2 regions of the Sphingomonas telluris genome follow, and region 2 is predicted to be linked to the other one. Evidence: predicted binding sites of a transcription regulator. Region 2 holds the regulator's gene; the other holds the start of a gene.
The links. Region 2 encodes LexA, which represses DNA repair genes until DNA is damaged. Its sites were predicted from a motif close to GTTCCNCNCTTGTTCT; they were not measured.
Positions count from the first base shown of each region.

Region 1: the regulator LexA is predicted to act here: its motif matches at 2,023-2,038, upstream of LZ016_RS14365 (Panacea domain-containing protein).

Region 1 is NZ_JAKZHW010000002.1:673,237-676,650, forward strand. It holds gene LZ016_RS14360 (AMP-binding protein) at 1-1,093, shown strand, start outside; gene LZ016_RS14365 (Panacea domain-containing protein) at 1,481-1,999, opposite strand; gene scpA (methylmalonyl-CoA mutase) at 2,182-3,414, shown strand, end outside.
Region 2 is NZ_JAKZHW010000001.1:699,627-703,040, forward strand. It holds gene LZ016_RS03620 (DUF4242 domain-containing protein) at 1-263, shown strand, start outside; gene LZ016_RS03625 (hypothetical protein) at 306-929, shown strand; gene LZ016_RS03630 (VOC family protein) at 931-1,278, opposite strand; gene lexA (transcriptional repressor LexA) at 1,280-1,927, opposite strand; gene LZ016_RS03640 (peptidylprolyl isomerase) at 2,010-3,414, opposite strand, start outside.

The DNA.
Region 1 (3,414 bases), on a different contig from region 2:
CGGTGAATTGGAAACGCGCACAGCGTCGCACGACCCTCTTCCACCCGCTGACACCCACCGCGACGACCCGGCGCTGATCGCCTTCACCAGCGGCACGACGGGCGTGCCCAAGGGGTGCGTCCAGTTCCACCGCGACGTGCTCGCGCCTTGCGACACGTTCGCGAAGCATCTCATCGACCCCAAGCCCGGCGACGTGTTCATGACCAGCGCGCCGATGGCCTTCACCTTCGGCTTGGGCATTACGCTCATGTTCCCGCTGCGCTTTGGCGCGGCGGCTGCGACGATCGAGCAGGCGAGCCCGCCGAAGATGCTCGAAGCCATGACGAAGTTCGGCGTCACGCACCTCGGCACCGCGCCGACGGCGTACAAGGCGATGCTGTCGCAGCCGGGTCTCGACAATGCGCTGAAGACCTTGCGCTACTGCGTCTCGGCCGGCGAGCACCTGCCCGAGGCGACCTGGCGAGCGTGGAAGGAACGGACGGGCATACCGATCACCGACGGCATCGGCTCGACCGAGATGATGCATGTCTTTGTCTCGGCTGCGGGGGAGGACGTTCGCGCCGGCTCCACGGGCAAGGCCGTTCCGGGATATGCGGCCGCTATCCTGGATGAGGGCGGCAACGCTCTCGACGAGGGGATCGGACGCCTTGCGATCAAGGGCCCGACCGGCTGCCGCTACCTCGATGACGAGCGCCAGCGGAACTACGTCGAGAACGGCTGGAACATCACCGGCGACACCTACCGCCGCGATGCCGACGGCTATTATTGGTACCTGGCGCGCAGCGACGACATGATCGTCAGCTCCGGCTACAACATCGGCGCGCCCGACGTGGAGAATGCGCTGCTGGCGCACCCCGCCGTCGCCGAATGCGCGGTCATCGGCGTGCCCTGTGCGGAGCGCGGGCAAAGGGTGAAGGCGTTCATCGTGCTCGCCGATTTCGCCGAGCCCAGTACCGAGCTCGCCGAGAAGCTGCAGGCCTTCGTGAAGGACCGCATCGCCCCCTACAAATATCCGCGCGAGATCGAATTCGTGGGCGAGCTTCCGAAGACCGCGACGGGGAAAGTTAGACGGGGCGAGTTGCGGTCTCGATAGGTCGGCACAAGCGACCACCCCACGCCTACTTGCTATCAATCTCCATTCCACATCTCGGTGCCACAGACTTGGTGGCCACACCGAGATACACGATCAAGGCGATCAGAGCTCCGGTGGGTGAGCGATCGTCAATAAGACAAATTGCTTGCCAAATCGCCGCGGCGATCAACAGCGCCAAAAAACACGGATGATATGAAGACGCGATGGTGAACCAAAAGCGAAGCAAGCTCCTGGCGGCGACGCAAATTTTCGGTCTGTACTTCTACCCGGTAGCATTGAGCTTCTAGGAAACGCAGACGGGCCCGTTCCTAAGCAGCTGCTTCCATATCGCTGTTTTCTTGGTCGATGGAGCTGTCACGAGCATGCTTTGAGTGGCGAGCGGACGCCTCACCTTGCTTCTTGAGATCCGGCCGTTTCAGCGATTTTGACAAACTGATCTCTCACCAAGCTGTGCGGAATGTCTCGACGCTCGCCCGCACCAGCCGCGAATGTTTTGTGCCAAGGTGTTCCTGGTCGCTGAGTGATGGTGGCCAGTTGAGCCGCATCTAAACAGCTATAGTCTCTATAGACCATTGCGATTGTGTCCGATTCGGACCCATCGAGGTCCGCTTTGGCGACCTGCACCGAGCCTTGCACCGGCCAGGCTCGATGAAGATCCCCGACACAAATAGCGCTTGTGACAGGAGCGCGACCGTACCGCGCCAGTGCAATCGCGAGTCGGCGATAGACTGGGCCAAAAGACCAAGCTTCCGGACGATCGCCGGTCAGTGGATTGTCTGTATAGGCGAGGCACCAGCCGTGCGCGATGTAGACCAGCTTCTGAAGCTGCATCTGGTTGAGTGCATGCCTGTTGGCCTGCGCCATACGAATGAATTCATTGGCGATTTCTGGCGACCAGGCTGGCATGTCACCGTCATAGACACTTTCACGGTGCAAGAACAGAACAGGAACCTGAGACGTGTCCGGAATGGAGCAGATCGGGATTCCACTTGCGAGTTCGCGCGCTGGGTTCCGTAGGCGCGATTTCTGCAATTCCTGGCGTCGGATCGCTTCGCTTCGATTGCAATGGCGGCTAAGGAGCGGCGCAAATGAATGACAAGCCGACCAAATCCGACTGGGAAGCGCTCGCCGCGAAGGAGTCGCGCGGAAAGGACCTGACGCGCGAGACGTTCGAGGGCATCCGCCTCGACAACGTTTACGGACCCGATGCCGCGATCGACAGCGGCTACCCGGGCGTCGCTCCGTTCACTCGCGGGCCCTATGCGACCATGTACGCGGGGCGGCCGTGGACGATCCGCCAGTACGCCGGTTTCTCGACCGCCGAAGAGTCCAACGCTTTCTACCGCCGTAACTTGGCCGCGGGTCAGAAGGGCCTGAGCGTCGCCTTCGACCTAGCCACCCATCGCGGCTACGACAGTGACAATCCGCGCGTTGCCGGCGACGTCGGCATGGCGGGCGTGGCGATCGACAGCGTCGAGGACATGAAGCTGCTGTTCGACGGCATCCCGCTCGGCGAGATGTCTGTCAGCATGACCATGAACGGCGCGGTTCTTCCGGTCATGGCTTTCTTCATCGTCGCAGGTGAGGAGCAGGGCGTTCCGCATGCGCAGCTGACCGGCACGATCCAGAACGACATTTTGAAAGAGTTCGCGGTCCGTAACACCTACATCTACCCGCCCGAGCCGAGCATGCGGATCGTGTCGGACGTGATCGCTTTCTGCGCTCGCGAAATGCCGAAGTTCAACTCGATCTCAATCAGCGGCTATCACATGCACGAGGCCGGAGCGACGGCGGTGCAGGAGCTCGCCTACACGCTCGCCGACGGCATGGAATATGCGCGCGCGGCGATGAAGCAGGGGCTCGAGATCGACGCCTTTGCGGGCCGCCTGAGCTTCTTCTTCGGCATCGGCATGAACCTGTTCATGGAGGTTGCGAAACTGCGGGCGGCGCGCACCCTGTGGCACAGGATCATGACCGATCTCGGCGCGCAGAAGGACGAGTCCAAGCGGCTGCGCACGCACTGCCAGACCAGCGGCGTCAGCCTGACCGAGCAGGACCCGTACAATAATATCGTTCGGACGACGGTCGAGGCGCTGGCGGCGGTGCTCGGCGGCACGCAGTCGCTGCACACCAACAGCTTCGACGAGGCGATCGCGCTGCCGACCGATTTCAGCGCGCGCATCGCCCGCAGCACGCAGCTGATCCTTGCCGAGGAAAGCGGCATCACCGCGGTTGCCGATCCGCTCGGCGGAAGCTGGTACGTGGAGAAGCTGACGCGCGAGCTGGAAGAGCGCGCTTGGGAGCTTATCCAGGAAGTCGAG
Region 2 (3,414 bases):
ATGTCATCGAGCGGGACATGCCGGGCGTAGGATCGCTGGGGCAGAGCGAGCTCAAGGGCGCATCGCAGACGAGTTGTTCGGTTCTCAAGGAACTCGGTCCTGAGATCCAGTGGGTGCAGAGCTACGTCACCGACGACAAGATCTATTGCATCTATCGGGCGCCGAATGAGGAGATCATCCGCGAGCATGCGCAGCGAGGCGGGTTCCCGGCCAACAGGATTTCGCAGGTCCGAAACGTGATCGATCCGACCACGGCGGAGTAGAAGTCAGGCGCGGGGGCGCCGCTCGGGACAGGGGGCAAGCCGATGGCGACGAGCATCGACATGTTCGCGTACCTGGCGGCGTTCGTCAGCATCATCCTTGCGCTTGCCGTAAGCGATCTCGTTCAGAGCTTTCACAAGCTGCTGAGAGCCCGGGGCCGGGTGAAGTGGAGCTTTACAGCCCTCATCGCGGCGGCGACCGTCTTCATGGCCATTCTCGAAGAGTTCTTCGGGCTCTGGCGGTTCACCGGTGTGGAGAGGTTCACCTACTTCGACTTGCTGACGCTGATCGTCCCCGCAATTCTTCTTTCGCTCGCGGCCATGACGGTTCTTCCGGATGATATTCCGGAAGAGGGCCTGGACCTCGCCCAGCACTACATGGCCAACCGAAGGCTGCTCTACCTGCTAACGACCTTGTGGGTCATCGGTGTTTTCGTGCGATTGATGGACCTATTCGAAGCAGTCGTGGGCCGGTCGGTCAGCGGTTTCGAGCTGGCCACGAAATTCCCCTGGCAGACGATACCCTTGCTCGCCATCTTCGGCCTGATGGCTTGGTCGAAGAGCATGCGTGTTCAGTTAGTTGGCTCGATCCTGGTCTTCATCCTAGTGAACAGTACGATCGTCTACCGCTCGATCGACGTCAGGCCTGCCGAGCTGCTTCAGCCTTAGTCTATTGGGCGGACTGCCAGACTGCGAGCTCGCTTCCCGACGGGTCGATGAAGTGGAAGCGCCGTCCTCCGGGGAAGGCGAAGATCGGCTTTGCGATCGTGCCGCCGGCCTTGGTTACTGCATCAAAGGCGGCTTCGAGATCGCCGACGCGGATGACCGGGAGAGGAGCGGAGAGCGCCTCTTCCGGCTGCCCGTTGAGCCCGACGTCCACGTCGCCCGTGGTCGTCGCGGAATAGTCAGGACCGTAGTCGGTGAACGCCCAAGCGAAAGCTTTCGAATAGAAAGCTCGGGTGAGCTCATGTGCCGTCGCGCTTGGGAGCTCGACGTAATCGATGCGCGCGGCCGCCATGTTAGTACCGGCGGATCAGGCCGGCCAGGCGACCCTGGATGCTGACACGGCCTTCGTCGTAGCGCTGCGGCTCGTATCGGGCATTCGCCGGATCGAGGCGGATCGTGCGGCCCTCGCGACGGTAAGTCTTGAGCGTCGCTTCCTCATTGTCGATGAGCGCGACGACGATCTCGCCATCGCGCGCTGTGTCGACCTTGCGGATGAGAGCGAAGTCGCCGTCGAGAATGCCTTCTTCGACCATCGAGTCACCCGACACCTCCAGCGCATAATGCTCGCCGGGCCCGAGCAACGCGGCGGGAACCGCAAAGCCTTCAGTGCCCTGCAATGCCTCGATGGGCGTGCCGGCGGCAATCCGGCCATGCATCGGGATTTCGATCGTGTCGTTCGCAGCCGCCTGGATGACCGGCCTCGGGGCATGGGCGGCAGGAGCCGCAGATTCCGGTACCTTCAGGATCTCAAGTGCGCGGGCCCGGTTGGGCAGCCGCCGGATGAATCCGCGCTCCTCAAGTGCCGAAATCAGGCGGTGGACGCCAGACTTCGACTTGAGGTCGAGCGCTTCGCGCATCTCGTCGAAGCTCGGACTGACGCCGGACTCGTTGAGGCGCGTATTGATGAACAGGAGCAGCTCGTGCTGCTTGGCGGTGAGCATTGCCAGCCATCCCCCTTGGAACAGACAGGGAACGTGTAGGCAACAAAATGAAGCCCGTCAAGCGGACGGTAGCGATACCGACTTAGCTTCCGCTGCCTGCCATTCGCGCCTTGGCTTCGGCAATGCCCTTGTCGTTGCGCTTGACCTTGGTCGCGTTGCGAACAGCGTTCAGGAACTGCATGCCGTATTCCTGCGAGAGCGTCTCAGACATCTGCTTCTGGGTGGAGCCGATCAGTCCCGGCTGCGCCATGGCGTTGCCCGGGATGATGTTGTTGAGCTTCACGACGTAGAAGCCTTCGCCCTGAGCGCCTGCGACTGTGCGGGTGGTGCCCTGCTTCATGCTGAACATGACGGCGAGGGGCGGGGGAACGCGGCCCTGGAACTGGGCGAGCTGCAACCTGCGCGCACGCACGGGCTCGACGCGGACGGGGACCTGAACGCCCGCCGTCGCCTGGGTGAGCGGAGCACGGGCCGCCTTGGCCGTGATCGAATCCGCCAGCTGCTTCGCCCGCTGCGAAGCCTGCGAGGCGAGCCAGTCCTGGGCAACGCGGTCGCGGATCTGCGCCAGCGGAGCCGGAGCGGCGGCAATCACCCGGGCAGGCGCCACGAGTGCGTATCCCGCATCGTTCGGCAGGGTCTCGACGACTGGCTCGTCCGATTCCGCCAGATCGAACCCGCTCTTCAGCGCGGGAGCGAGCTCCGCGGGGAGCTGGAAGCCGGGATCGGTCCGGGACTTGCCGTCGGATGTGATCGGCGGGGTCTCCATGACCTTGAGCTTGGCAGCGGCGGCCGCTTCGCTGAAGCTTGACCCGCCGTCGAGCGCATCCTGGACCTTGTCGACGAGGGCTTCGAGCGCCTCCTTGCGCTTGTCCGCGATCAGCTTGGCCGAGATTTCGGCGCGAGCCTGCTCGATCGTCTTGCCGCCCTCTCGGCGGATCTCGTCGACTTTCACGACGTGCCACGTGCCCTGATCCTGGATCGGACCGACGATCGCCCCCTGAGCTGCGCTGAAGGTGGCCGCGGTCGTCTTCGAGCCTGCCAAATCTGTGAATTCCTGGCGAGTTTGCGGCCCGACCGAGATGTCTGCCGCGCTAAGGCCCGCGGGAGCTGCGGCCGCTGCGAACGTCTGGCCGCTTTTCGCACGGTTGGCGATCGCCTGCGCCGCTGCCTGGTCGGCGACCACGGCCTGACTAATGACCCGCGTTTCCTTGGGGGCGTAAGCAGCCTGGTTCGCTTTGTAATATTCGGCGATCTCCGCGTCCGTCGGCTGGACGTTGGCGACCATCTCCGGGCCGATCTTGGCGATGCGCAGTACGCGCTGCTCGGGCACCACGTAGCGCTGCCGGTTCGCAGCGTAATATTTCTGTAGATCCGCGTCCGTGGCATTGAGCCCGGAGCGGAACGCCGCGGTCGGCACGAAGGCGACCTCACCCTCGCGGCCCTCGAGGAGAATGGAGGCATAGGGCGTGGCCATTCCGACCGGAGCG